DNA from 4 places in the Nocardioides daphniae genome. Region 2 is predicted to be linked to each of the others. Evidence: predicted binding sites of a transcription regulator. Region 2 holds the regulator's gene; each other region holds the start of a gene.
What was found. Region 2 encodes LexA, which represses DNA repair genes until DNA is damaged. Its sites were predicted from a motif close to TCGAACANNTGTTCGA; they were not measured.

Region 1: the regulator LexA is predicted to act here: its motif matches at 3,340-3,355, upstream of E2C04_RS05255 (HNH endonuclease signature motif containing protein).
Region 3: the regulator LexA is predicted to act here: its motif matches at 2,138-2,153, upstream of E2C04_RS11015 (DUF222 domain-containing protein).
Region 4: the regulator LexA is predicted to act here: its motif matches at 3,128-3,143, upstream of E2C04_RS02675 (HNH endonuclease signature motif containing protein).

The regions. Positions count from the first base shown of each region.
Region 1 covers NZ_CP038462.1:1,056,933-1,063,972, reverse strand. Annotated here, with positions in the region: gene E2C04_RS05280 (tripartite tricarboxylate transporter permease) at 1-1,070, opposite strand, end outside; gene E2C04_RS05275 (tripartite tricarboxylate transporter TctB family protein) at 1,070-1,609, opposite strand; gene E2C04_RS05270 (Bug family tripartite tricarboxylate transporter substrate binding protein) at 1,606-2,598, opposite strand; tRNA gene E2C04_RS05265 (tRNA-Arg) at 2,827-2,900, shown strand; gene E2C04_RS05260 (YnfA family protein) at 2,975-3,310, shown strand; gene E2C04_RS05255 (HNH endonuclease signature motif containing protein) at 3,520-4,794, shown strand; gene E2C04_RS05250 (sugar O-acetyltransferase) at 4,841-5,434, opposite strand; gene E2C04_RS05245 (adenosine deaminase) at 5,440-6,507, opposite strand; gene E2C04_RS05240 (hypothetical protein) at 6,592-6,846, opposite strand; gene E2C04_RS05235 (DsbA family protein) at 6,846-7,040, opposite strand, start outside.
Region 2 covers NZ_CP038462.1:2,942,218-2,949,257, forward strand. Annotated here, with positions in the region: gene E2C04_RS14450 (hypothetical protein) at 1-81, shown strand, start outside; gene E2C04_RS14455 (LysM peptidoglycan-binding domain-containing protein) at 91-432, opposite strand; gene E2C04_RS14460 (GNAT family N-acetyltransferase) at 740-1,531, shown strand; gene lexA (transcriptional repressor LexA) at 1,630-2,358, shown strand; gene E2C04_RS14470 (ATP-dependent DNA helicase) at 2,381-4,357, opposite strand; gene secF (protein translocase subunit SecF) at 4,409-5,221, opposite strand; partial or broken gene secD (protein translocase subunit SecD) at 5,205-6,695, opposite strand; partial or broken gene hflX (GTPase HflX) at 6,825-7,040, opposite strand, start outside.
Region 3 covers NZ_CP038462.1:2,253,177-2,260,216, reverse strand. Annotated here, with positions in the region: gene crtI (phytoene desaturase family protein) at 1-1,135, shown strand, start outside; gene E2C04_RS11020 (prenyltransferase) at 1,132-2,094, shown strand; gene E2C04_RS11015 (DUF222 domain-containing protein) at 2,331-3,476, shown strand; partial or broken gene map (type I methionyl aminopeptidase) at 3,632-4,479, opposite strand; gene E2C04_RS11005 (hypothetical protein) at 4,504-4,737, shown strand; gene panB (3-methyl-2-oxobutanoate hydroxymethyltransferase) at 4,770-5,393, opposite strand; gene E2C04_RS20975 (3-methyl-2-oxobutanoate hydroxymethyltransferase) at 5,431-5,637, opposite strand; gene E2C04_RS10995 (NAD(+) synthase) at 5,766-7,040, shown strand, end outside.
Region 4 covers NZ_CP038462.1:549,650-556,689, forward strand. Annotated here, with positions in the region: gene E2C04_RS02660 (DUF4395 domain-containing protein) at 1-400, shown strand, start outside; gene E2C04_RS02665 (sulfurtransferase) at 480-1,328, shown strand; gene E2C04_RS02670 (DUF1416 domain-containing protein) at 1,328-1,624, shown strand; gene E2C04_RS02675 (HNH endonuclease signature motif containing protein) at 1,705-2,946, opposite strand; gene E2C04_RS02680 (O-acetylhomoserine aminocarboxypropyltransferase/cysteine synthase family protein) at 3,318-4,604, shown strand; gene E2C04_RS02685 (sensor histidine kinase) at 4,680-6,167, opposite strand; gene E2C04_RS21195 (alpha/beta fold hydrolase) at 6,510-7,040, shown strand, end outside; gene E2C04_RS21200 (homoserine O-acetyltransferase family protein) at 7,001-7,040, shown strand, end outside.

The DNA.
Region 1 (7,040 bases), 1.7 Mb from region 2:
AGGTCGGACTGGTCGGTCATCAGGGTCGGCCCGGCCACGATCCCGTACTTCTGCATCGCCGCGAGCAGGATCGACGCGGTGGCCGTCACCGGCAGGCCGAGGGCGAGCAGCGGCACGAACATCCCGGCGGCGCTCGCGTTGTTGGCGGCCTCCGGGCCCGCGACGCCCTCGATGGCTCCGTGGCCGAACTCGTTGCCACGCCCCTTGCGGCCGGCGAGCTTGCGCTCAGTGATGTACGACAGGAAGGTCGGCGTCTCCGCGCCGCCCGCGGGCAGCGCGCCGAACGGGAAGCCCAGCGCCGTGCCACGCAGCCACGGGGCCCACGACCGCTGCCAGTCCTCGCGCCCCAGGAACGGACGGCCCACCGGCAGTACGTCGAGTGGTCGCCGCCGCAGGTGGGCGGCAGTCCACAGCGCCTCGCCGATGGCGAAGACGCCCACGGCGACCACGACGATGTCGATGCCGTCGGCCAGCTCGAGCGACCCGCCGGTGAGCCGCGCCTGGCCGGTCGACTGGTCGAGCCCCACCAGGCCGATGGTGAGGCCGATGAAGAGCCCGATGAAGCCGCGCAGCTTCGAGGCGCCCAGCACGCTGCTGACCAGCACCATCGACAGCAGCATGATCGCGAAGTAGGTGGGTGCGCCGATCTTCACGGCCTGCTCGGCCAGGGTCGGCATGAAGAAGGCGACCAGCAGGGTGCCGATGGTGCCGGCGATGAAGGAGCCCACCGCGGCGGTCGCCAGCGCCTGCGCCGCGCGGCCGCGCTTGGCCATCTTGTTGCCCTCGATCGCCGTCATCACCGAGGCGCTCTCGCCGGGGGTGTTGAGCAGGATCGAGGTGGTCGAGCCGCCGTACATGCCGCCGTAGTAGATGCCAGCGAACATGATCAGCGCCTGGGTGACGTCGAGGCCGTAGGTCACCGGGAGCAGCAGGGCCAAGGCCATCGCCGGGCCGATGCCGGGCAGGACGCCGACGAAGGTGCCCAGCAGCACGCCGATGGCGGCGAAGGCGAGGTTCTGCCAGGTGAAGGCGTCGGCGAAGCCGCCGAGCAGGAGGTCGAGGGTCTCCATCACAGGATCCCGTCGAGGATGCCGGGCGTGAGCTGCACGCCGAGCCCGGAGTAGAAGAAGTACCAGCTGCCCACCGAGAGCACGACGCCGACCGCGATGTCACGTACGAGGGTGCGGCTGCCGAGGGCCCAGGCGGCGCCGGCGAAGAGGAAGGCACCGGTGATCGCCCAGCCCAGCACGTTGACCAGCACCAGGTTGAGCACGCAGATGGCGACCAGCTTGGCGACGGTGAGCCAGTCCGGCGGGGTGGTCAGGTCGACGTCCTCCCCCTCCTCGGCCTGCGGCACGTCACCGCGGGAGGTCGCGATCGCGAGCAGCACGGCGAGCAGCACCAGGCCCGTGCCGATGACGTACGGGAAGACCCGTGGCCCGATCGGGTCGCCGAAGCCGACGTTGAGGCCGCGCGCGTCGAGGACCGTGTAGACGCCGACCACGGCGAGGACGAGCGCCAGCAGGTACTGCGCCCTGTCGTGGGACCGGACGGGCCCGGTGTCGGGGGTGTGGCCGGGGACGGGGCCCGGCAGGTCGGTCGCGCTCACAGCAGCCCCAGCTCGTCGAGGGTGTCAGCCACCCGGGTGTCCTGCTCGGTGAGGAAGGTGCCGAAGTCGTCGCCGGTGCGGAAGTCGTCGGTCCAGCCGTTCTTCTCGACCTCCTCCTTCCAGCCGGGGCTGGCGTGCATCTCCTCGAAGTAGGCGATCAAAGCCTCGGTGCGGGCCTCGCTGATGTCCGGCGGCGCCAGGACGCCGCGCCAGTTGAGGAAGACGAGGTCGACGCCCTGCTCGGTCAGCGTCGGGACCTCGGCGAGCTGGCCCGACGGGTAGCGCTCCTCCCCCGAGACGCCGAGCACCCGCAGGTCGCCGCTGCGGATCGAGCCCTCGAACTCGGCCAGGCCGGAGAAGCCGACCTCGATCTTCTTGCCGAGCAACGCGCTGGTGAGCGGACCGCCGCCGTCGTAGACCACGTAGTTGACGTCGTTGGCGTCGATGCCCACGGTGGCGGCCAGCTGCATCGGGAAGAGGTGGTCCGGGCCGCCCGGCGAGGAACCGCCACCGATCGCGATCTCCCCCGGGTCGGTCTTCCACGCCTTGACCAGGTCGTCGAGGTCCTCGAAGGGCGAGTCGGCCGGCACCAGGATGCCCTCCGGCTCGCTCATCAGCTGGGCGATCGGGGTGGCGTCGGTGACCCCGAACTCGCTGCCGAAGGAGTAGGTCGAGCCCACCACGCCCAGGCCGACGGTCATCAGCGTGTGCTCGTCGCCGGCCCGCCCGATGAGCGAGGTCATCGCCACCGCTCCCCCGGCGCCCACCACGTTGTCGACCGTGATGTCGCCGCCGGTGATCTCCTCGGCGTCCATCACCGCGACGGCTGCGCGCCCGGTGAGGTCGTAGCCGCCCCCCGGGCTGTTGGGGATGATCATCAGCAGGTCGCGGCTGTCGTCGCCGCGGGTCACCCCGCAGGCCGCGAGGGTGGAGGCGACGACGACCGCGAGGATCGCCGCCCTGGTCCTTGGACGGCCCGAGAGTGGCATCTCCTCATCTTGTCCCGCGTGCCGAGCGGTGTCGACCCTTGTCCGCCACGTACGACTTGATCCGATGAGGTCACGAAACTTGGTCAGTGACAGCGTCAATCGATGAGGCTCTCCCGACCAGACGGGCCAGCCGCGGCAGCGAGGTCGCTAGACTCCGCCCCGGGTCACCAGGCCGGGTCAGCGCGCACGCGCGGGAGCTCCCGACGTTCGCACCGGCTGCGTCCCGTTGCCTCCGTAGCTCAGCTGGATAGAGCAGCGGCCTTCTAATCCGCTGGTCGCAGGTTCGAATCCTGCCGGGGGCGCCCTTGAGTGGAGGATTTCAGTCACCTGGTGACTGGAATCCTCCACCGAAGCAGTCGTCAGCGACAATCTCCGCGTGGACACCGTGCGCTCGATGACCCTCTTCGCCCTGGCCGCCCTCGCCGAGATCGGCGGTGCCTGGCTGGTGTGGCAGGGCGTGCGCGAGCACCGCGGCTGGCTGTGGATCGGCGCCGGCGTCATCGCGCTCGGCATCTACGGCTTCGTCGCGACCCTCCAGCCCGACGCCCACTTCGGGCGCATCCTGGCGGCGTACGGCGGGGTCTTCGTCGCAGGCTCCCTGCTGTGGGGCATGGCCGTCGACGGCTTCAAGCCCGACCGGTACGACGTGACGGGCGCGCTGATCTGCCTGGTCGGCGTCGCGGTGATCATGTACGCCCCGCGCACGGCCTGACCCGAATCCCCCATTTTGGCACTTCATACTCGAACTGGTGTTCGATAGAGTCGCCGTAGGTTCTCACTCATGACACCGCGGCCATCGAGTCGGCGGAGACGGTGGGGCCAGTTGCGAGGGTGACGTGATAGCTCGGGTTCCGGGCCTCCAGGAGCGACGACCGTCCAGAGCCATGCCGTGCATGGCGTCGTCGTCCCAGGAGGTGTGCCGTGCATCCGGTGAACGCGGTCGCGGAGGCGATCAGTGCGTCGCTGAAGTCGGTGTGCGACGTGAACCCGACGTTCATGAGCGCCGATGAGAAGGCCGGTGCGCTGCTGTCGCTGCTGGAGGTCGAGTCGCGCACTGCCGAGCTGCGGCTACGGGTGATGGCCGCCGCGGGCGACGCCGCCGAAGGTGAGGGATTCCGGTCGATCGCGACCTGGCTGGCCCACCACGGGCACGTACGCCGCGGCGACGCCGCCGCCGACCTGCGGCTGGCCGAGGCGTTGGACCGGGAGCGGCCGACGTTGGCGGCGGGCGTGCGCGAGGGACGGGTGAGCATCGCCCAGGCCCGGGTGATCGCGGCCGCGGTCGAGGAGCTCCCGGCCCGGGTCGGGTTGGACGTGATCGAGGCCGCCGAGACCAAGCTCGTCGAGCTCGCCGCCGACCACGACCCCAGCGACCTGGCCAAGCTCGGCCGCCGGATCCTCGAGCTCGTCGACCCCGACCGGTTCGAGGAGGAAGAAGCCCGCCGGCTGGCCGATGCCGAGAGACGGGCCAGCGAGCGGCAGCGCCTACGGATCCGCGCCCTGGGCGACGGCACCACCCGGATCACCGCAGTCGTGCCCGACGCCACCGCGGCCCGGCTCGGGACCTACCTTCACGCGTTCAGCAACCCGCGACTGGCCGACGGCGCGGTGCGCAGCACCGTCGACGACGCCGACGCTGACAAGCCAACTGCATTCGGTCAGCGGATCACCCAGCCCCGCAAGATGGCCGAGGCGTTCACCCAGCTCCTCGAGACCCTCGACCCCACGCGCCTCCCAATCCACGGCGGCGACGCCACCCACGTCATGGTCACCCTCCCCTTCGAGACGTTGAAGCAGGAGCTCGGGGTGGCCACCATCGACAACACCACCCCCGGCGACGGGTTCGACACCATCACCGCCGCCCAGGCCCGACGCCTGGCCTGCACCGCCCAGATCATCCCCGCCGTCCTCGGCACCGACGGCGAAGTCCTCGACGTCGGCCGCGCCGCCCGGCTCTTCACCAAGGCCCAACGCCGCGCCCTGGCCCTGCGCGACGGCACCTGCCGCGCCGAAGGCTGCACGATCCCCGGCACCTGGTCCGAGGCCCACCACCTCGTCCCCTGGTCCCACGGCGGCGCCACCGACCTCGACAACGCTGCCTTGCTGTGCAGCCGGCATCACCACCGCGCCCACGACGCGGCCTACGACCTCGCCACACTCGCCAACGGCGACCTGAGATTCCACCGGCGGAGGTAGAGAGATGCTCAACAGGGCGCCGCGGAGGCGCAGCAGACGAGTCGGCTCAGAGGTGGCGGATCACCTTCGCCGGGTTGCCCACGGCGAGTACGCCCGCAGGCAGGTCCTTGGCGACCACCGAGCCCGCGCCGACCACGGTGTCCGCACCGATCGTGACGCCCGGGCAGACGATGACGCCGCCACCGAGCCAGACGTTGTCGCCGATGGTGATCGGCGCGCCGCCCTCCCACTTCTGGCGGCGCTGCTCGGCGTCGAGCGGGTGCAGCGGGGTGAGCAGCTGGACGTTCGGACCGATCTGGACGTCGGCGCCGATCCGGATCTCGGCGACGTCAAGCGCGACCAGCCCGAAGTTCACGAAGGTGCGGTCGCCGAGGGAGATGCGGGTGCCGAGGTCGACGTGCACGGGGCTGCGCACCTCGACGTCCTCCCCCACCTGGCCGAAGAGCTCCTCCAGGAGGGCGCGCCTGGCCTCGGCGTCCGTCGGGCTCGCCGCGTTGTACGCCACGGCCGCCCGCTGGCCTCGGTCGGTCAGCTCCTGCACCGTGCTGTCAGCGACGTAGGGCTGCCCGGCGAGCATGCGGTCACGCATCGTCGGGATCAGGGGCGCAGCGGAATCGGTCGAGTCAAAGAAGCCAGCCATGGGCGTCAGTCTGCCCGCTCGGCGAGGAAGGCCGAGGTCCAGGCGTCGATCTCGGCACGCAGCTCACTCTTCAGGTGCTCCGTGGCGAAGGACGCGTCCACCGCCGCGACAGCGAGGTCGGCGACTCCCCGCTCGTCGAGGTCCAACATGTCGGCCGCCACCTCGTACTCGGTGTTGAGGTCGGTGTCGAACATCGGCGGGTCGTCGGAGTTGATGGAGACCACGACGCCGGCGTCGCGGAAGGTGCGCAACGGGTGGGCGTCCAGCGAGTCGACGGCTCGGGTCGCCACGTTGGAGGTCGGGCAGACCTCGAGCGGGATCCGGTGCTCAGCCAGGTACTCCAGCAGCACCGGGTCCTGGGCAGCCGTGGTGCCGTGGCCAATCCGCTCCGCCCCCAGCAGCCGGATCGCGTCCCAGACCGTCTCCGGGCCAGTGGTCTCCCCCGCGTGCGGCACGGAGCGGAGCCCGGCGGCCCGGGCGGCGTCGAAGTGACGCTGGAACTGCGGCCTCGGGACGCCGATCTCCGGACCGCCGAGGCCGAAGCCGACCAGGGCCGACGGCGGGTACTCGAGCGCGAAGAGGAGCGTCTCGTCGGCCGCTGGGACGCCCGACTCCCCCGGGATGTCGTAGATCCACCGCAGGACGACGCCGAAGTCGCGCTCGGCGGCGACCCGAGCCTCCTCGATCGCGTCGGTGTAGGCCTCGATCGGCATTCCTCGCCGCGCCTCGTGCGGCAGCACCGACGTGTAGGGCGTGCAGGTCAGCTCGGCGTAGCGCACCTTCTGGCGCGCCAGGTCACGTGCGACCTCGTAGGTCAGCAACCGGATGTCCTCCGGCTCCTTCAGCAGGTCGACGACGGCCAGGTAGACCTCGATGAAGTGGGCGAAGTCGCGGAACTCGTAGAACTTGCGCAGCTCGTCGGGGTCGCTGGGCACCGTGCCGGGGTGGCGCTCGGCCAACTCCTGGACGATCCGCTGCGACGCAGACCCGACGTGGTGGACGTGCAGCTCGGCCTTGGGCAGGCCCGCGACGAACTCGGAGAGCCGTCCGGGCGTACGGGCGGGGATGCTCATCCGCCGAGTGTGCCACCCGGCCAGCGACCCTCGAAAGGCGCCGACCGGGTGGCCAGACCCGGTTCCGTGGTCAGCGGAAGTCTGTCAGCGGAAGTAGAGCGAGACCGCCAGTGGAACGACCGCCACGAGCAGCCACACCGTCAACGGCGAGACCTGGTGGAGCAGGCGTACGCCGACGATCGCCAGGGCGGTGACGATCATCGAGATGACGGTCAGCACCCAGAAGGCGTCGGCCCGGTCGAGCGTGACGGCGAGGATCAGCAGGCCCGCGACGAAGTGGAGGGCGGTGGTGAGGACCAGCGCGGTGATGACCCACCGCTGCACCTTGACGACGTGCATCAGCTGGCGTCCTTCTCCGCGTCACCCTCACCTGCGTCACCCTCACCCGCGCCGGCGTCACCCTCGGGCTGGGCCGGTCCGGCCGCCTGGGCGAGCTGCTGGATCTGGTTGAGAGCGTCCTGGGGCTCCACCTGGTTGCCGTTGATGAAGATGGTCGGCGTGCCACGCAGGCCGCGGCGCTCCGACTCCTGCGT
Region 2 (7,040 bases):
GCGCTCGGCGCGACCCGCCCTCCCCAGGGCGATGGATCAGAGCCTCCGCGGCCTACCGGCGGACGTCGCGCCGCCCGCTGACCTCGTACGTCAGTCGGCGACCGGGACGTGGATCTCCTGGCCCAGGGTGACGACGGAGGAGTCGAGGTTGTTCAGCTCGCGGATCTCCGAGACCATCGCGCGGACCTCGCCCTCCTCGGCGACCCCGGCAGCGATGCCCCACAGGGTGTCGCCCTCGTTGACCACGACGACCTCGGTCGCCTGCGGAGCGCCGGCCTCCTCGCTGGCGGACGAGACGCCGCCAGAGCCACGCCCACGACGAGGGCCAGGAGGAGCGCAGCGAGCACGACGACGACGCGACCACGACGAGTCAGACGGACCTGGCCGCGGGGAGCGGCGGCGGTGACGGTCGAGGCGGTGGCGATGGGTCATGGAGACCTCCTGGGGAAGTGGTGGTCGTGCAGGTGCGTTGCTGTCGAACTGATGTCTATGCGGACCCGCCGACAGTTTTGGATCGAGCACCTTGACCTGCCGACGAATTCGATCAGACGTTCGATCGAACACATGTGCGACGTTAGAGCAGATGTTCGAACGAATCAAGCATCTGGTCGAACAAAAGTTCGAACGCTCTCCACGTGCCCCTCAGCTACCCGATTCTCGGCATCTGTGGCGAAAGCCTGTGCGGACGTCACCCGTATGGGGCATGCAGCCGTCGCGGCGCAGCCCTAGCGTCTGCCGCATGCGAGACCTCCTGACCACGGCCTCCGACACGATCGAGGCCGACTTCGCGGCGCTCCAGGCCGCCATCGCGCGCTCCCCGTCGCTGTCGACCGCGGACGAGCCGGACGCGACCGTCTACTGGTCCACGGCGCCGCTCGCCCTGCTCAACGTGGTCGTCAACGCCCACATCGCCCCGGAGGCCGTCGCCACCCGGGCACCCGCCCTGATCGAACCGTTCCTCCGCCGCGGCCTGCCGTTCCAGTGGATCACCACCCCCTCGACGACGACGCCGGCCCTCGAGGCCACGCTGGCCCAGCTGGGGCTGCTCGCCCGGGAGTACCCCGCGATGCACACCGCCCTGGGCGCGCCCGTCGACCCGGGCACGCCGGACGACGTCTTCATCGACGTCGCTTGGCCCGACGGCGTCGAGCCGGCCAGTCGCGCCATCCTCGAGGCGCTCGGCCACCCGGCCGCCCAGCAGGAGGTCACGCTGGGCGTGCTCGACACCCTCGACCCGGCCGACAACCAGTTCTTCATCGCCCGCAGCCTCCGCACCGGCGAGGTCCTGGGAGCCAGCACCATGCACGTACGCGGCACCAGCGTGATGCTGGCGAACGTCAGCACCACGCCGGCCGCGCGCGGGCGGGGCATCGGCCGCGCCCTGGGCGCCACCATGATGAACCGCGCCGCCTCCATCGGGGCCCAGTCGGCGACCCTCATCACCAACTCCCGGGCCTACCCGACCTACGTCGAGCTGGGCTTCCGCACGCAGTTCACCTGCGTGGCGTGGGTCTGGGACCCGCGCCGCTGAACCGCACGTGACACGCCGTTCGAACACATGTTTGAACTGGGGTCGGGATCGGACTAGCGTGAACCCCACGTCAGTCCGCACCACCCAGGAGGATCCACATGCCCAAGTCCAGCGGCGACACCGGCAAGGTCGTCTCCCTGCCCGACGGACCTCCTGACGCGACCGGGCTCACCGCGCGCCAGCAGCTGGTGCTGACCACGATCCAGGAGGCGCTGGAGACCCGGGGCTACCCGCCGAGCATGCGTGAGATCGGCACTGCGGTCGGTCTCACCAGCTCAAGCAGCGTCGCCCACCAGCTCAAGACGCTCGAGGAGAAGGGCTTCCTCAAGCGTGACCCCAACCGGCCGCGCGCGCTGCAGGTCTTCCTGCCCGAGTCGATGGCGGCCTCCCGAGCCGTCTCCAGCGCGGACGACTCCGACTTCGACCCCACGGACGTGGGCAACGCGGCGCCCGCAGCGGCGTACGTGCCGGTCGTGGGTCGTATCGCGGCCGGTGGCCCGATCCTGGCCGAGCAGCGGGTCGAGGACGTCTTCCCGCTCCCCAAGCAGCTCGTCGGCGACGGCACGCTCTTCCTGCTCGAGGTCTCCGGCGACTCGATGGTCGACGCGGCCATCTGCAACGGCGACTACGTCGTGATCCGCCAGCAGCCCGACGCCGTCAACGGCGACATCGTCGCCGCGATGATCGACGGAGAAGCCACGGTGAAGACCTTCCAGCGCAAGGGCGGCCAGGTCTGGCTGCTGCCGCACAACGACGCGTACGAGCCCATCGACGGCACCCACGCCACCATCCTGGGCAAGGTCACCGCGGTCCTGCGCAGCCTCTGATCCCGGGCTCCCGTACGCCGCGTCAGCCCGCGGCCGCGATGCGGCCGAGGGCCTGGCGCACCACGGACGGGTCTGTCGTCGACCACATCGGCGGCAGGCTCGCCTTGAGGAACCCGCCGTAGCGCTTGGTCGCCAGCCGCGGGTCGAGGATCGCCACCACGCCCTTGTCCTCGGTGGTGCGGATCAGGCGACCGACCCCCTGGGCCAGCAGCAGGGCCGCGTGGGTCGCCGAGACCTGCATGAAGCCGTTGCCGCCGGCCTTGTCGGCGGCCCGCGAACGGGCAGACATCAGCGGGTCGTCGGGCCGCGGGAACGGGATCCGGTCGATCAGCACCAGCTGGCAGGTGTCGCCGGGCACGTCCAGGCCCTGCCAGAGCGTGAGCGTGCCGAAGAGGTTGGTGTGCGGGTCCTCGACGAACTGCTTCGCCAGCTCCGGCAGCTGGGCGTCGCCCTGCGCCAGGGTGGTGAGGTGCGGGAGCCGCTCACGGACGGCCTCCGCCGCCGCGTCCGCCGCCCGTCGGGACGAGAAGAGCCCCAGCGTGCGCCCCTGGGCGGCGTCGATCAGCTCGACGATCTCGTCGATCTGCGCCTTGCCGAGGCCGTCGCGACCGGGGTCCGGCAGGTGCCGGGCGACGTACAGGATGCCCTGGCGCGAGTAGTCGAAGGGTGAGCCCACGTCGAGCGCCCGCCACGGCAGCGCGTCGTCGGCGCTCACCTCGCCGGCGCCCGTGTCGACGCGCTCCGACGGCTTGAGCCCGAGGCTGCCGGCGACCGCGTTGAAGTCGCCGCCGAGCATCAGGGTGGCGGAGGCGAAGACGACCGTCTTCTCGGTGAGCAGGCGCTCACGCATCTGGGCCCACACCTGCAGCGGCGCCACGGCCAGCCGGGCCGGGATCCGCTCGCGGGCCTCGTTGAGCCAGAGCACGTCCGACTCCTTGAAGGCCGCCATCCGCTCCGCGGTGGCGAAGACCTCCTGCGCCAACCCCTTGGCCTGCGTACGCCCGGCGTCGGCGTCGCCCTCGTCCTTGCCGAAGGCGGAGACCAGGGACCGTGCGGCGTCGCGGACGAGGACCAGCGCGTCGGAGAGCTGCTCGCCGGCGGTCTCGATCCGGCCCGGCGAGGTGGCGGCGAGCGCATCGGCCAGGGCGTCCGCGGCGTCGGCCAGGTCGTCGGCGGCGGTGGAGGCCGCGCCCTTGTCGGCGATGTGCTTCTGGGAGCGCTTCGCGGCCCGCTGCACGTCACCCACGGTGAGCTCGTCGGTGGCTGCCTGGGTGACGCGGCTGACCAGCTCGTGCGCCTCGTCGATCACCACGACGTCGTAGTCGGGGATCATCGGCACGCCCTCGATCGCGTCGATGGCGAGGAGCGAGTGGTTGGTGACGATCAGGTGGGAGCTGGCCGCCTTCTCCTTGGCCCGCTCGGCGAAGCACTCCTGGGCGAAGGCGCAGCGCGCGGCGCCCAGGCACTCGCGGTGGTTGACGCTGACCTGGCGCCAGACCCTCTCGGTGTGCCGAGGGGCGTTGTCACGCTCCCCCGTGCCGCCGGTCTCGGCCTCCATCTCGGCCCAGCCACGCAACGCCAGGACCTCGGCACCCATCGAGCCCTCGGGGACGTCGACGAGCACACCCTGGTCGTCCGGGACGCCCTCGCGGATGCGGTGCAGGCAGGCGTAGTTGGAGCGGCCCTTCAGCACGGCGTACGAGGTGTCGAGCCGGTCGCCGACCGCCTCCACGAGCCGCGGGATGTCGCGCTCGACGAGCTGGTGCTGGAGCGCCAGCGTCGCGGTGGCGACGACCACGCGGTCGTGGTTGAGCAGGCTCGGGACGAGGTAGCCGAGCGACTTTCCGGTGCCGGTGCCGGCCTGGACGATGAGGTGCTGCTGCTCCGTCATCGCCCGGGCGACGGCCTCGGCCATCTCGACCTGGCCGGAGCGCTCCTTGCCCCCCAACGCCTCGACGGCGGCGGAGAGGACCTCACGGACGGGCGACTTGTCTGGCACCGGCTGAACTCTAGCCAGCCCCGCCGACAACTACGGCACCGCCGCGGTCGGTCAGACCACGGCGCCGGACTGGTCGCGCTCGATCTTGGCCTTCTCCGCCTTCTCCTTGGCCATCGGCCACTTCTGCTGCAGGTAGGTGACCAGCGGGGTGGCCACGAAGACCGAGCTGTAGGTACCGACCAGGAGACCGACCAGCAGGGCGATCGAGAAGTCGCGCAGCGAGTCGCCACCGATGATCGCGAGGGCGGCGAGGATGAACATGGTGCCCAGACCGGTGTTGACCGTGCGCGGCAGCGTCTCCACGGCAGCCTTGTTGGCCTGCGCAGTGAACGAGTCGGTCGGCTTCGAGCCCTGCCAGCGCTCACGGACGCGGTCGAAGACGACGACGGTGTCGTTGACCGACAGACCGATGATCGTCATGGCCGCGGCCAGGAAGATGCCGCCGTCGATCGGCTTGCCGAGCCAGGCGAAGAGCCCGACCACGATCGCGACGTCGTGCACCATCGCGAGCACGGCCGAGACACCGAAGGTCCACTTGAAGCGGACCGCCAGGTAGAGCAGCTGGGCCAGGAACGCGACGCCGAAGGCGATCAGCGCGCGGTCGCGCAGCTCCTTGCCGAAGGAGGCGCTGCTTCTCGTCACGCTCCAGGTCGGCCGTGCCGCCGACCGTGGCGATGGCGTCCTGGACCTGCTGCGCCTCCTCGCCGTCGATGGTGCCGGTGCGGACCAGGATCTTGTCGCCGTCGGTCTCCTGGACCGACGCGACGTCGATGCCTGCGTCGTCGAGCGCCTCACGCGCGTCGTCGGCCGTGACGGTCTTCTGCGTCGAGTACTCGAGCACCCGGCCGCCGGCGAACTCGACACCGAGGTTGAGGCCGTTGACGAAGATGCCCGACAGGGCGATGACGGTGACCACGCCGGAGAGGGCCAGCCAGTTGCGCCGCCCCTTCATCAGGTCGGGGTTCTTGCGCTCCAGCCACTTGCGCACGCGCCCGATGTCACCGATGCCGGTGACCGCCGGGTGCTTGGCGATGCGCTTGTTGGAGACGCCGATCTCGGTCAGGACGCGCGCGATGATCAGCGCGGAGATCATCGAGGCGACGACACCGATGGTCAGGGTGACACCGAAGCCCTTGATCGGCCCGGAGCCGAGGAAGAAGAGCAGGCCGGCCGCCAGCAGCGTGGTCACGTTGGAGTCGATGATCGCGCTCCACGCCTTGTTGAAGCCCACCATCAGCGCGCGGCGCAGGCCGGCGGAGGGGTACGCGGCGTACTCCTCGCGGGCGCGCTCGAAGACGAGGACGTTGGCGTCGATCGCCATGCCGATGGCGAGCACGAAACCAGCCAGGCCGGGCAGCGTCAGCGTCGAGCCCAGCGCGATGAGCATGGCGTAGGCGAGCAGGGCGTACGAGGCCAGCGCCAAGGTGGCCATCAGGCCGACGAAGCGGTAGACGGCCACGATGAAGAGGCCGGTCAGGGCGATGCCGATGACGCCGGCGAGGATCGAGTCGTCGATCGCCTTCTCTCCCAGGGTGGGGCCGGCGAAGCGGACGTCGATCGGCTTGACCTCGAGCGGCAGCGAGCCACCCTCAATCAGGGCCGCGAGCTCGTTGACCTCGTCGACGGTGAAGCCGCCGGTGATCTGGGTGCCGCCCTGGATGGAGCCGCCGCAGGAGCCCTGCACCTCGGGGGCCGAGATGACCTTGTCGTCGAGGACGATCGCGATGCGGCGCTTGTCGCCCTGCTCGCACATGGCGGCGGCGGAGAGGTCGCTGAACTTCTTCGAGCCGGCCCGGCTGAAGTCGACGTTGACGACCCACTCGGTCGAGTTCTGGCCCTGGCCTGCGTCGGCGCCCTTGATGTCCTCACCCTCGAGCGCGGTGGGGCCGATCTCGATGAACCCCTCCTCCGGGCGGTCGCTGGGGAGGATCTCGTTGCCCTTCTCTGAGGGCTTCTGCTTCTCGTCGGTGATCCCGCCGGCCACGACCGGGTGCACGGTCAGCTGGGCGGTCTGGCCGAGCTGGTCGGCCGCCTCGTCGGCGTCCTTGACGCCGGGCAGCTCGACGATGATCCGGTTCTCGCCCGAGCGCACGATGTTGGGCTCGGAGAGGCCGAGGGCGTTGACGCGCTGCTCGAGGACGGCCTTGGTGCGGTCGGTGTTCTCCGCGTTGGCCTTCGTGCCGTTGGGCGAGTCGTAGGTCTGGAGGGTGACCGAGACGCCGCCCTTCAGGTCGAGGCCCAGGGTGGGTTCCTTGTTGAGCGCCAGCGCGGCACAACCGGCCAGGAGACCGAGCACCAGCACGAAGCGGATCCAAGCAGCACGAGACATGCGCGTCATCTTTCCTCAGCGTTCTGCGCCGCCCCCATCCGGGGCGGTACGGGAACTCCAACGAGCCCCCGACGGATCAGGTTCCCACGGAACAGCGTCGCATCCCGCGCGAACCCGCCCATCGGATCGCCGCGCGGCTCAGACGGCGTACGCCCGGAGCTCGCCTGCGAGGTCCTCGTTGACCCGTCCCGACACGCGCGTCCCGTCACCGGTGTGCTCGAGCGTGACGATCTCGCCCTGCTGGTGCAGCTTGTTGAGCAGGTCGCCGCGGTCGTAGGGCAGCAGCACCTCGAACTCGATGTCGGGGCGCGGCAGCTCGGCCTCGACCAGCTCCAGCACCTCGGGGATGCCCTC
Region 3 (7,040 bases), 690 kb from region 2:
CCTCAAGTCGCACGTGCACTCGCGCTTCTCCGACCGCCGCCTCCAGCAGGTGCTGGGCTATCCCGCGGTCTTCCTCGGCGGCTCGCCGGAGCGGATCCCCGCGCTCTACCACCTGATGAGCAGCATGGACCTCGACGACGGCGTGCTCTACCCGCAGGGCGGTTTCGCTGCCTTCGTCGACACCCTCGTGTCGCTCGCCACCGAGCTCGGCGTCACCATCCGCACCGGTGCGACCGTCACCTCGATCGACACCGTCGCGCTGCCCGGTGCCAAGCCCTGGTCCCGCCGCAAGGCCGCCGTCTGCGGCGTCGCCTACCGCGGGCAGGACGGTGCGGAGCAGCGCGTCGCGGCTGACGTCGTCGTCGGTGCTGCCGACCTGCACCACCTCGAGACCCGGCTGCTGCCCAGCGACCTGCAGACCTACCCCGAGTCGTGGTGGCGTCGTCGCGACCCCGGCCCCGGCGCCGTGCTCGTCTACCTCGGCGTCACCGGCGAGCTGCCCGAGCTGGCGCACCACACCATGTTCTTCACCGAGGACTGGGAGACCAACTTCGACGGCGTGCTCGGTGACCGCAGGGGCCACGGCAAGTACGTCCCCGACCCGGCCTCGTCGTACGTCTGCCGCCCCAGCGCCACCGACGCCTCCGTGGCGCCCGAGGGCGCCGAGAACCTCTTCGTCCTCGTGCCGGTGCCTGCCGACGTCGACCTCGGTCGCGGCGGCCTCGACGGCCAGGGTGACCCCGCGGTGGAGAGGGTCGCCGACGCGGCCATCGCCCAGGTCGCCAGCTGGGCGGGCATCCCCGACCTGGCCGAACGGATCGTCGTACGCCGCACCGTCGGCCCCGGCGACTTCGCCGGCGACCTCAACGCCTGGTCCGGGACCATGCTGGGCCCCGGTCACCGCCTCTCCCAGAGTGCGTTCTTCCGCGCCTCCAACGTCTCGAAGAAGGTCGAGGGCCTGCTCTACGCGGGCTCCAGCACCCTGCCAGGGATCGGGCTGCCGATGTGCCTGATCAGCGCCGAGCTGGTGCTCAAGAGGCTGCGTGGCGATCGTGTCGGCGGCATGGTCGCCACGCCCCTGGTGGCGCGCCGCGAGCTGGAGACCGTCGGAGCCGGACGAGGAGCGACCTCGTGAGCGCGGTCGTCGAGCTGCCGCTCGCGCCTGGCGACGGGGGGTTGGGCCGCGGTGATACGGGTCACGGCGAGACGTCTGCCGGGCTGTCGCGACTGCGTACGGTCGTCGCCTCGTCACGCCCTCTGTCGTGGGTCAACACCGCCTTCCCGTTCGGCGCCGCCTACCTGCTCGTCGGTGGGGGACTGGACGCCGCGTTCTGGGTCGGCACGCTCTTCTTCCTGGTGCCCTACAACCTGGTGATGTACGGCGTGAACGACGTCTTCGACCACGAGTCCGACCTGCGCAACCCACGCAAGGGCGGCGTCGAGGGCGTCGTGCTCGACCGGGCCGTGCACCGTACGACGCTGTGGGCCGCGGTGCTGACGCCGCTGCCCTTCGTCGTGGCGCTGCTGGCGATGGGGTCGACCACCTCGGCGCTGGTCCTCGCCGTCAGCATCTTCGCGGTCGTTGCCTACTCGGCCCCGCGACTGCGCTTCAAGGAGCAGCCGTTCCTCGACTCGCTCACCTCGAGCACCCACTTCGTGAGCCCGGCCGTCCTCGGCCTCGCGCTCGCCGCCGACCGCGGCGCCAGCGTGACGTGGGAGGGCCCGGTGCTCATGTCGCTGATCGGCTTCTTCCTCTGGGGGATGGGCTCGCACGCCTTCGGCGCGGTGCAGGACGTGCGCGCCGACCGTGAGGGTGGCATCGCCTCGGTGGGCACCGTGCTCGGCGCGCGACCGACCGTCTGGTTCGCGCTCTACTGCTACGTGGCCGGCGGCACCGCGCTGCTGATGATGCCCGGCCCGGGCCAGTGGGCGGCAGCGCTGGTGGTGCCGTACGTCGCCAACGTCGCGCCCTACCTGGCGATCACCGACGAGGAGTGCGAGCAGGCCAACGCGGGCTGGCGGCGCTTCCTCTGGCTCAACTTCGTGACCGGATTCCTGGTCACGCAGCTGATGATCGTGCTCGTCGTGCTCTGACGGCGGTTCGACGCACCCGGTTCCCCGATCTGGGGGATGGCATTCGAACTGGTGTTCGAATATTGTGAGCGTCAGGTCCTCTCCCAGGACACCGGGTTCCTCTCGGGGCAGCCGGAGACGGTGGGGCCAGTTGCGAGGGTGACGTGATCGTCCGGCAGGTCCGGGCCTCCAGGAGCAACGAATGAGTGGGTGCCACGCGCAGGGCGCTCGTCGTCGTTGTCGAGGGAGGTGGGCTCATGCATCCGGTGAACGCGGTCGCCGAGGAGATGAGTGCGTCGCTGAAGTCGGTGTGCGACGTGAACCCGACGTTCATGAGCGCCGACGAGAAGGCCAGTGCACTGCTGTCGCTGCTGGAGGTCGAGTCGCGCACCGCCGAGCTGCGGTTGCGGGTGATGGCCGCTGCGGGTGACGTGGCCGAGGGGGAGGGCTTCCGGTCGATCGCGGCGTGGCTGGCGCACCACGGTCGCGTACGCCGGGGCGACGCCGCCGCTGACCTGCGGCTGGCCGAGGCGTTGGACCGGGAGCGGCCGACGTTGGCGGCGGGAGTGCGTGAGGGACGGGTGAGCATCGCCCAGGCGCGCGTGATCGCGGCCGCCGTCGAGGAGCTCCCCGCCCGGGTCGGCTGCGAGGTGATCGAGGCCGCCGAGGTCAAGCTCGTCAAGCTCGCCGTCGACCACGACCCCGGCGACCTGGCCAAGCTCGGCCGGCGGATTCTCGAGGTCGTGGACCCTGAGCGGTTCGAGGACGAGGAACGGCGCCGGCTCGAGGACACCGAGCGGCATGCCAGCGAGAGGCAGCGCCTGCGTATGAGGGCTGCGGGTGACGGGCTGACCCGGATCTCAGGAGTGATCCCGGACGCGGTGGCAGCGCGGCTGGCGACCTACCTGCACGCCTTCACGACTCCGCGATTGGCCGACGGAGCAGTGCGCGGCGCCCTGGACGAGGGCCCCGGTGCGAGCACGGCAACGGGCTTCGGCTCGCCGGTCAACCACTCCCGACGGCTGGCCGAGGCACTCGGCCAGCTCGTGGAGTGCCTGGCCCCTCGGCGCCTCCCGATCCATGGCGGTGACGCCACGAACGTGACCGTGACGATCTCGCTGGAGTCGCTGCGCGACGGCCTCGGGGTGGCGACGTTGGACAACGGCGTCCCTGGCGACGGCTTCGACACGATCACGGCTGCGCAGGCGCGCCGGCTGGCGTGCAACGCGCGGATCATCCCGGCGGTGCTGGGCACGGACTCCGAGGTGCTCGACCTCGGCCGCGCCTCCCGGCTCTTCACCAGGGCGCAACGACGAGCTCTGCTGCTGCGGGACACGACCTGCCGTGCCGAGGGGTGCGACATCCCGGGCACCTGGTCCGAGGCCCACCACCTCGTCCCCTGATCACACGGCGGCGCGACCGACCTCGACAACTCCGCGCTCCTCTGCTCGCGGCACCACCACCGCGCCCACGACGCGGCGTACGACATGACGCGGCTGGCCTCGGGCGACTACCGCTTCCACAGGCGGCGGTAGGGATGCAGGCAGGTCAGGGGAGGTCAGGGGTTGGTCAGAACCTCGGCGCCGTCGGAGGTCACCAGGAGGGTGTGCTCGAACTGGGCGCTGCGCTTGAGGTCACGGGTGACGACGGTCCAGTTGTCGGGCCACATCGTCCACTCGTGGGTGCCCAGGTTGAGCATCGGCTCGATCGTGAAGGTCATGCCGACCTCGATCAGGTCGTCGTAGTGGTCCTGGTCGTAGTGCGGGATGACCAGGCCGGAGTGGAACGAGGTGCCGATGCCGTGACCGGTGAACTCACGCACCACGCCGTAGCCGAAGCGCTTCGCGTAGGACTCGATGACGCGACCGATCACGCTGATCCGACGGCCGGGCTTGACCGCCTTGATCGCGCGGTCCAGCGACTCCTTCGTACGCTCGACGAGCAGCCGCGACTCCTCGTCGACGTCGCCGGCGAGGAAGGTCGCGTTGGTGTCACCGTGCACGCCGTGGATGAAGGCGGTGATGTCGATGTTGACGATGTCGCCGTCCTCGATCACCCGGGCGTCGGGGATGCCGTGGCAGATCACCTCGTTGACGCTGCTGCACAGCGACTTCGGAAAGGCGCGGTAGCCCAGCGTCGACGGGTAGGCGCCGTGGTCGCAGAGGAACTCGTGGCCGATCCGGTCGAGCTCGTCGGTGGTGACGCCGGGGGCGACGTGGCTGCCGACCAGCTCACGGGCCTGCGCGGCCAGGCGGCCGGCGATCCGCATCTTCTCGATCGTCTCGGCGTCCTTCACCTCGGAGCCGTTGAAGGGCTGGGCGCCGGCTTGTCGACGTACTCCGGGCGGGCGATGAAGGAGGGGACGGGGAGGCGCGGCGAGATGGCGGCAGCTACTACAGGACTCACGGGTTCGAGTGTAGTTTCGCGAGCATGAGCGACACGGACTCGGAGTACTGGTACTGCCTCAAGCACAAGACGGTCGAGCCCCGGGAGGGGTGCAAGAACGCCGACCGGCTCGGCCCCTACGCCAGCCAGGCGGACGCGTCGCGGGCGCTCGAGAAGGTCGAGGAGCGCAACGAGGCATGGGACAACGACCCGGCGTGGAACGACCCCGAGGACGACGAGGACGACCCGCGCAGCAGCGAGGACAACGAACGCGGCTGACGGGGCGGCCCCCGGTCCTCGGGGGCGTCACCTCAGAAGGAGTGCTCCGGGCCGGGGAAGGTCCGGGCCTTCACGTCGTCGCGGTAGGCCTTCGCGCCGTCGAGCAGGACCGTACGCACGTCGACGTACTGCTTGACGAAGCGCGGCATCCTGCCGGTGCGGATGCCGAAGGCGTCGGTCCACACCAGGACCTGCCCGTCGCAGCCGTTGCCGCCGCCGATGCCGATCGTCGGGATCTCGAGCTCGGCGGAGACCTTCGCGGCCACGTCGGCCTGCACCATCTCCATGACGACCGCGAACGCGCCCGCCTCCTGCACCGCACGGGCGTCGGCGAGCACGCGCTCGGCGGCGTCGCCGCGGCCCTGGACCCGGTAGCCGCCCAGGGTGTGCTCGGACTGCGGGGTGAAGCCGATGTGGGCGATGACCGGGATGCCGCCCTCCACGCACTTGCGGATCACCGGCGCCATCTCGGCGCCACCCTCCAGCTTCACGCAGTGGGCGCCGCCCTCCTTCATGAAGCGCACGGCCGTCAGGTAGCCCTGCTCCGGCGAGGCCTGGTAGGAGCCGAACGGCAGGTCGCCCACGACCATGGCGCGCCGCGTCGACCGGGCGACGGCCCGGGTGAGCGGGACCAGCTCGTCGACCGTGACCGGCAGCGAGGTCTCGTTGCCGAAGACGTTGTTGGAGGCGCTGTCACCGAGAGGCGAGGAGCAGGTCGATGCCCGCCTCGTCGAAGATCTGCGCCGTGTACATGTCGTACGAGGTGAGCATCGTGATCGGCTCGCCCCGCTCCTTCATTTCGCGCAGGTGGTGCGTACGCACCTTGCGCACCGGGGCGGGGGAGGGCTCGGAGGAGGGCGCAGCGGCGCCCGAGCCGTAGGGGGCGGTCTCTTCGGACATGGGTCTCTCCTGACGCATCTCGCGGCTCCCTGATGGAGTCCACGGACGAGCACCACGTTAGTCGCGGGACCCGCTCCGGGCGCTGTGGTGGTGGTCACGCCCACCCCGTCCGCCCCTACACTCGCGACGTGGACTTCTACTCGGCCTACGCCCAGGGCTTCGTCCGGACCGCCGCCTGCACCGTCCCGGTGAGCGTCGCGGACCCCGAGGCCAACACCACCACCATCATCGAGCAGGTCCGTGCCTGCCACGACGAGGCCGTCGGCGTCGCCGTCTTCCCCGAGCTGGCCCTCACCGGCTACGCGATCGACGACCTCTTCCTCCAGCAGACCCTGCTGGACACCGTCGAGGTCCAGCTCGAACGGCTGGTCGCCGAGACCGTCGACCTGCTGCCCGTCGTCGTGGTCGGCGCCCCGCTGCGCCACCGCAGCCGCCTCTACAACTGTGCCGTCGTGATCCACCGCGGTGAGGTCCTCGGCGTCGCGCCGAAGTCGCACGTGCCCACCTACGGCGAGTTCTACGAGCGTCGCCACTTCGCCCCCGGCGACGACCAGCGCGGCAGCTGGATCCACCTCAACGGCGTCGAGGTGCCCTTCGGGCCCGACCTGATCTTCGCCGCCACCGATCTCCCCGCGCTGCGCCTGCACGTCGAGATCTGCGAGGACATGTGGGTGCCGATCCCGCCCAGCGCGGAGGCGGCCCTGGCCGGCGCCACCGTGCTCGCCAACCTGTCGGGCAGCCCGATCACCATCGCCCGCGCCGAGGAGCGCCGCCGCCTCGTCGAGGCCGCCAGCGCGCGGTGCTGCGCGGCGTACGTCTATGCCGCCGCCGGCCAGGGGGAGTCGACCACCGACCTCTCGTGGGACGGCCAGACGATGATCTACGAGGTCGGCGACATGCTGGCCGAGGGCCAGCGCTTCCCGCAGCACGCCGTGCGCACCGTCGCCGACGTCGACGTCGACCGGATCGACCACGAGCGCTTCCGGCTCAACACCTTCGACGACAACCGCCGCGGCACCGGCACCGGGCCCGACGACTTCCGCACCGTCGAGTTCACCCTGGACGCGCCGACGGGCGACGTGGGGCTGCGGCGCAAGGTCGACCGCTTCCCGTTCGTGCCCGACGACCCGGCCCGCCTGGCCCTTGACTGCTTCGAGGCCTACAACATCCAGGTCAACGGTCTGGAGAAGCGCATCCAGTCGATCGGCACCCCCAAGGCCGTCATCGGCGTGAGCGGCGGCCTCGACTCCACCCACGCCCTGATCGTGGCCGCCAAGGCGATGGACCGTCTCGGGCGCCCGCGCAGCGACGTGCTCGGCTACACGATGCCGGGCTTCGCGACCGGCGACACCTCCAAGTCACTGGCCACCCGGTTGGCCACGAGCTTGGGGGTCACCTTCCAG
Region 4 (7,040 bases), 1.2 Mb from region 2:
CGCCGTCATCACCACCGTCGTCCTCGGAGTCGTCCTCGCGACCGCGCCCAGCACGTTCGCGGTCGCCCTGCTCGCCGTCCAGGCGGCACTCTTCGCGAGCGGCGCACTGCTCGGCGTCAACCGCACGCCGTACGCCTGGCTCTTCCGCACCGTCGTACGCCCCCGCCTGGGCGCCCCGACGGAGTGGGAGGACCCGGCTCCGCCGCGCTTCGCCCAGACCGTGGGCCTCGGGTTCGCCCTCGTCGGCCTGGCCGGCTTCCTCCTGGGGGCCGACCTGGTCGGCCTCGTCGCCACCGGCTTCGCCTTGGTGGCCGCCCTGCTCAACGCAGCCTTCGGCTTCTGCCTGGGTTGCGAGATGTACCTCCTGCTGCGCCGGGCCGCGTCGCCCCGCACGGCCTGAGCGCACGCTCCACCGCAGCACCCACGCACACCATCCCTGGTCACCGCACCACCCATCCCGAAAGAGAGAAGCACCAGCCATGAGCCGCGAAGACTCCCTCGTTTCCGTCCAGTGGGTCGAGGACAACCTCGGCGCCGACGGCATCGTCCTGATCGAGGTCGACGAGGACACCGCCGCCTACGACAAGGGCCACATCCCGACCGCCATCAAGCTGGACTGGACGAAGGACCTGCAGGACCAGGTCCGTCGCGACTTCGTCAACAAGGAGGGCTTCGAGAAGCTCCTCTCCGAGCGCGGCGTCAGCAACGACGACACCGTGATCCTCTACGGCGGCAACAACAACTGGTTCGCTGCCTACGCCTACTGGTACTTCAAGCTCTACGGCCACAAGAACGTCAAGCTCATGGACGGTGGCCGCAAGAAGTGGGAGCTCGACGCCCGCGAGCTGACCAAGGACGTCCCGACCCGTCCCGCGACCTCGTACGTCGCCCAGGAGCAGGACCGCTCGATCCGCGCCTTCCGTGACGACGCCGTCGCCGCGATCGGTGTGCAGAACCTGATCGACGTGCGCAGCCCCGACGAGTTCGCCGGCCGCCTGATGGCTCCGGCCCACCTCCCGCAGGAGCAGGCGCAGCGCGCCGGTCACATCCCGACCTCGCTCAACGTGCCGTGGAGCAAGAACGCCAACGACGACGGCACCTTCAAGTCCGACGACGAGCTGCGCAAGCTCTACGACGAGGTCGGCATCGACGACTCCAAGGACACCATCGCCCTGTGCCGCATCGGTGAGCGCTCGTCGCTGACCTGGTTCGTGCTGCAGGAGCTGCTGGGCTTCAAGAACGTCAAGAACTACGACGGCTCGTGGACCGAGTACGGCTCCCTCGTCGGCGTTCCGGTCGTTCTCGGCGACGAGCCGGGTGTCGCCTGATGTGCGGCGCGGTTGAGGGCGGCCTGTCGCTCGACGGCGTCAACGTCGCCAAGGAGGCCGTGATCCAGGGCCAGGTCACCCGTGACGGCGAGCCCGTGGCCACCGGCTACGTGCGCCTGCTCGACAAGACCGGCGAGTTCACCGCTGAGGTCCCCCTCTCGGCCACCGGCCACTTCCGGTTCTTCGCCGGTGAGGGCGTCTGGACGCTCCGCGCCCTCGCCCCAAAGGCCGAGCCGGTCGACCGCAAGGTCCACGCCCAGGTGGGCTCCGTGGCCGAGGTCGCGATCGCGGTCTGACCCACCCGCCAGCTCCATCCAGGACCCCGTCCCGCCTCGAGCGGGGCGGGGTCCTGTGCATGCATCGTCCTTCTATCGGCCTACCTCCTCCGGTGGAAGCGCAGGTCGCCGTTGGCCATCCGACTCATGTCGTAGCCGGGATCGTGCGCGAGGTGGTGATGGTGGGAGCAGAGGAGGGCGGCGTTGTCGAGGTCGGACGCGCCGCCCTCGCCCCACGGCACCAGGTGGTGCGCCTCGGCCCACGTCCCGGGGATGTCGCATCCCTCGGCGCGGCAGGTCGTGTCGCGCAGCAGGAGTGCGCGACGTTGGGCCTTCGAGAAGAGGCGTGAGGCCCGGCCCAGGTCGAGGACCTCGGAGTCGGTGCCCAGCACGGCCGGGATGATCCGGGCGTTGCAGGCCAGCCGACGTGCCTGGGCGGCGGTGATCGTGTCGTACCCGTCGCCGGGTACGCCGCTGCCGAGCGTCGCCACCCCGAGCCCCGTACGCAGCGCCTCGAACGAGATCGTCACCGTCAGGTTCGTGGCGTCGCCGCCATGGATCGGCAGCCGCCTGGGGTCCAGCGTCTCGAGCAGCTGCCCGAAGGCTTCTGCCAGCCGCCGCGGGTGGCTCACGGCCCGGCGGCCCGACGTGCGGTCCTCGCTGTCGGTGAGCCGCGGGTTGGTGAACGCGTGCAGGTAGGTCGCCAGGCGTGCCGCCACCGCGTCGGGGAGCAGGGCGGAGAGCCGCGTCGTACCGTCGCCGACGGCGCGCAGCCGCAGGCGCTGACGCTCGACGGCGTACCGCTCTGCCTGCTCGAGGCGCCGGCGCTCTGCCTGCTCGAAGCGGTCCGGGTCGACCAGCTCGAGGATGCGACGGCCGAGCGCGACCAGGTCCCTCGGGTCGTGCTCCTGCGAGAGTCGCACCAGCTCGGCCTCGGCCTGCGCGACGACGGCCTGCTCGATGCCGTCGGGAAGCTCTGCCATCGCGTGCGCGATCACCCGTGCCTGCGGCAGGTTGGTGCGGCCCTCACGCAGCGCGCCCGCCAGCGCCGGCAGGTCGCGGTCGAGCGCCTCGGCCAGTCGCAGGTCGGCGGCGGCGTCGCCACGGCGTACGTGCCCGTGGTGCGCCAGCCAGGTCTCGATCGAGCGGAAGCCCTCGCCCTGGGCCACGTCGCCGGCCGCGGCCATGACCCGCAGCCGCAGCTCGGCCGCGCGCGACTCCACCTCCAGCAGGGTCAGCAGCGCGCTGGCCTTCTCGTCGGTGCTCATGAAGGTCGGGTTGACGTCGGCCACCGACTTCAACGACGAGCTGATCGACGCCGCGACAGCGCTCACCGGATGCACGGACTCCACCTCCACTCCACAACGACGGTGCGCCACGCTCGCGGCGCCTGCTGGTCGTTGCTCCTGGAGGCCCGGACCTGCCGGACGATCACGTCACCCTCGCAACTGGCCCCGCCGTCTCCGGATGCCACCGCCGAAGCGGTGACCCGGTGTCATGGGCGAGGACCTGCCACGACACTATTCGAACACCGGTTCGAATGACCATCTCCCAAATCGGGGATTCGCCGGGCGTCGTCGTCACCGGCATCGAGACTGTCTCGCGTGCCGGACTGACTGCCCGCACTTCGGGACGAATGACCGCGTTGAAGTCTAGTCTCCTAGTTGTCTTTCAGACGTGACGCTGATCGTCACCTCGCAGCCCAGGAGTCCGCATGAACTACCGTCCCGAGACCCTCGCCGTCCACGCCGGCCAGGAGGTCGCCGACCCGGCCACCAACAGCCGCGCGGTCCCGATCTACCAGACCACGTCGTACGTCTTCAACGACACCGAGCACGCCGCGAACCTCTTCGCGCTCGCCGAGCCCGGCAACATCTACACGCGCATCATGAACCCGACCCAGTCGGTCTTCGAGGACCGCGTCAACCAGCTCGAGGGCGGTGTCGGTGCGCTGGCCGTCGCCTCGGGCTCCGCGGCGATCACCTACTCGGTGCTCAACCTGACCTACGCCGGCGACAACATCGTGGCGCTCTCCACCTTGTACGGCGGCACCTACGCCCTCTTCGCCCACACGCTGCCGCAGTTCGGCATCGAGGTCCGCTTCGTCGACCCGACCAAGCCGGAGGAGCTGGCCAAGCACGTCGACGAGAAGACCAAGCTGGTCTTCGGCGAGACCGTCGGCAACCCGAAGATCAACGTCGCCGACCTCGACGCCTGGTCGGAGGCTGCGCACGCGCAGGGCCTGCCCTTCATCGTCGACGCGACCGCCTCGACCCCCTACCTGGTGCGCCCCTTCGAGCACGGCGTCGACGTCGTGGTCCACTCCGCCACCAAGTACATCGGCGGCCACGGCACCTCCATCGGCGGCATCATCGTCGACTCCGGCAACTTCGACTGGGCTGCGCACGCCGAGCGCTTCCCCGGCCTCACCGGGCCCGACCAGGCCTACCACGGCGTCGTGTGGACCGAGGCCGTCGGCAACCTCGCCTTCATCATCCGCGCCCGCACCGTGCTGCTGCGCAACACCGGCGCCGCGATCACCCCGCACAACTCGTGGCTCTTCCTCCAGGGCCTGGAGACCCTGCACCTGCGCATGGAGCGCCACTCCTCCAACGCGCTGGCCGTCGCCCAGTGGCTCGAGGCCCACGACCTGGTCGCCTGGGTCTCCTACCCGGGCCTGGAGTCCAGCGCCGACAAGGAGGTCTACGACCGCATCTCGACCGGCAAGGGCTACGGCGGCCTGCTCTCCTTCGGCCTCAAGTCGGGCCGCGAGGGCGGCAAGAAGTTCATCGAGGCGCTCAACCTCTTCAGCCACCTGGTCAACATCGGTGACGCGAAGTCGCTGGCCGTGCACAACGCCACCACCACGCACTCGCAGCTGACCCCCGCGGAGCTCGAGGCGGCCGGCGTGCCGGAGGACCTCGTACGCCTCTCCATCGGCATCGAGAACGTCGACGACCTGATCGCCGACCTCGAGCAGGCGCTCATCGCCAGCAAGTGACCTGACCCGCGGCGCCCGCGCGCCACGGCGTACGACGGCCCCTCCTGCCTCCTCGGCGGGCGGGGCCGTCCGTGCTCAGCCTGCGTCCGGCTCCGCGTCGGGCTCCGTGTCAGGGCCCTCGACGGGCATCGTCACCTCGAAGCGGGTGCCGGTGCCGGGACTGCTGGCGAGGTCGATCTGCCCGCCGTGCGCCTCGACGATCGCCTTGACCACCGAGAGGCCGACGCCGATGCCCTGCACGGCCTGGTCGGTGGCGCTCGCCGTGCGGTAGAAGCGCTCGAAGACGTGGCTCTGCTCGTTGGCGCTGAGCCCGGGACCGGTGTCGACGACCTCCAGCACGACCATGTCGGCGCGCTGGTGCAGGCGTACGGTCACGGTGCCGGGGGCGGGGGTGTACTTCACCGCGTTGCCCACGAGGTTGTCGACGACCTGCGTGAAGCAGTCGGGGTCGAGCGTCGCCTTGATCCCCGGCTGCACGTCGACCTCCAGGTCGAGCCCAGCGGTCTCGGCGGCGGTGCGCAGCGGGGTGAGCGCCGCCTCCATCAGGTCGACGAGGTCGACGGTGCGGGTCTTGAGCTCGACGGCCTCGCTGGAGCCGGAGGCCTGCAGCAGCTGCCCCACCCGGCTCAGCAGGACGTGGGCGTTGCGCTGGGCGACGCGCAGCATCTTGAGCACGGTGACGTCGGCCGGGTCGATCTCGTCCTCGATGAGCTCGTGGTAGCCGATGATCGACGTCAACGGCGTACGCAGCTCGTGCGACACCGTGGTCAGGAACTCCTCGCGGGCACGCACGGAGTCCAGGACGTCGGTGACGGGGATCCCGACGATCACGTAGCCGAAGCGGTCGTGCTGGGTGCGGTGGATCTGGCGCGAGGAGAGCAGGTAGGCGACCTGGTCCTCGGGCGGGCCGAACCACGCGAGCTGCGCGTCGAACTCCTCTCCACGGTGCGCCCGGGCGAGCACGAACTCCTCGGGCGGGACCGGGGTGACCCGGTCGGGGGCGTAGTAGTGGACGACCGGCTCGATCGTGCCGTCGGTCTGGATCCCGGCCAGGTCGCCCAGCCGCCGGGCGTCGGGGTTGTCCCAGATCCGCTCGCCGGCGTCGTCGTAGGCCACGATCGTGACGTCGATGATGTCGAGCAGGGTCTGCGTCAGCAGCAGCTGGTCCTCGTTGGCGTCGAGGGTGGCCCGCAGGCGGTTGGCCTGGGCGGTGAGCCGGTCCTCGCGGCGGTCGCGCTCGAGGGCGAGCTGGCGCCCGCCGAGCAGCAGCCCGAGACCCAGCAGCGCCAGCGGCAGGTACTGCACCCACAACGGCCCCTCGCCCTGCGGGACGACGTCGCCCAGGTAGAGGAGCTGCATCACCGTGACCAGGGCCGCGGAGGCGATGAAGGCACCCGGCCAGCCGAACTCGAAGACCAGCCACAGCAGCGGGAGCACCACCACCAGGGCGGCCGTCGGCAGCACCGGCACGATCTCGGTGCCCATCAGCACCAGGGCGACGAGGGAGACGAGGGGCAGCGAGAGCCGCCAGCGGTGCGACAGCCGGCCGTGTGCACCAGCCACTTGGTGCCCGCCAGCGCGGCGAGCAGCACCAGTCCGGCGGGGGTGCGCCACCCACGCTCGCGGGGTCGTCGAGGAGCAGCACGCCCGAGGCGACCAGCACCGCGATGACCAGGGTCGAGATCGGCCAGACCATGGTGGTGGCGCGGGAGGTGGGTGGCAGGGCCAGCAGGTTGCGGGGAGGCTGGGGGGCAGTGGGGGTCAGGCTCAGCACCTCCTCGGTGTCTGGGGAAGGGCCCGGTCGGTGTCCCAGTGTGTCGTGCCCCACCGACCTGTTCAATCCGCCGGGCCGGAGTGTCCACGCCTGCACCCTGGCGACCGGGCCGAGGGGGCGGACGTGGGACCATGGAGCGTGACCGGCCCCTTGACTACGTCGAGACGCAGCGGGTCGTCCTCTTCTCCGAGTGCGACCCGCTGCGTCTGCGTGGCGGCGGCCGTCTCGACCACGTCGAGGTGGCGTACGAGACCTACGGCGAGCTGTCGCCCGAGCGTGACAACGTCATCTTCGTCTGCCACGCGCTGACCGGTCACGCGCACGCCGCGGGCCTCCACCTCGGCGCCAAGAAGCGCGGCTGGTGGGACAACATCATCGGCCCCGGCAAGCCGCTCGACACCGACCGCTTCTTCGTCGTCGCGCCCAACATCCTGGGTGGCTGCTCCGGCACGACCGGCCCGCTGTCGACCAACCCGGCGACCGGTGAGCCCTACTACCTCGACTTCCCGCTGCTGCACATGAGCGACCTCGTCGCCGTGCACCGGCGGCTGATGGGCCACCTCGGCGTCGAGCGGCTGTACGCCGGTGTCGGCGGCTCGCTGGGCGGCATGCAGATCCTGCAGTGGGTCATCGACGCCCCGACGAGGTCGAGCGGGCTGTGC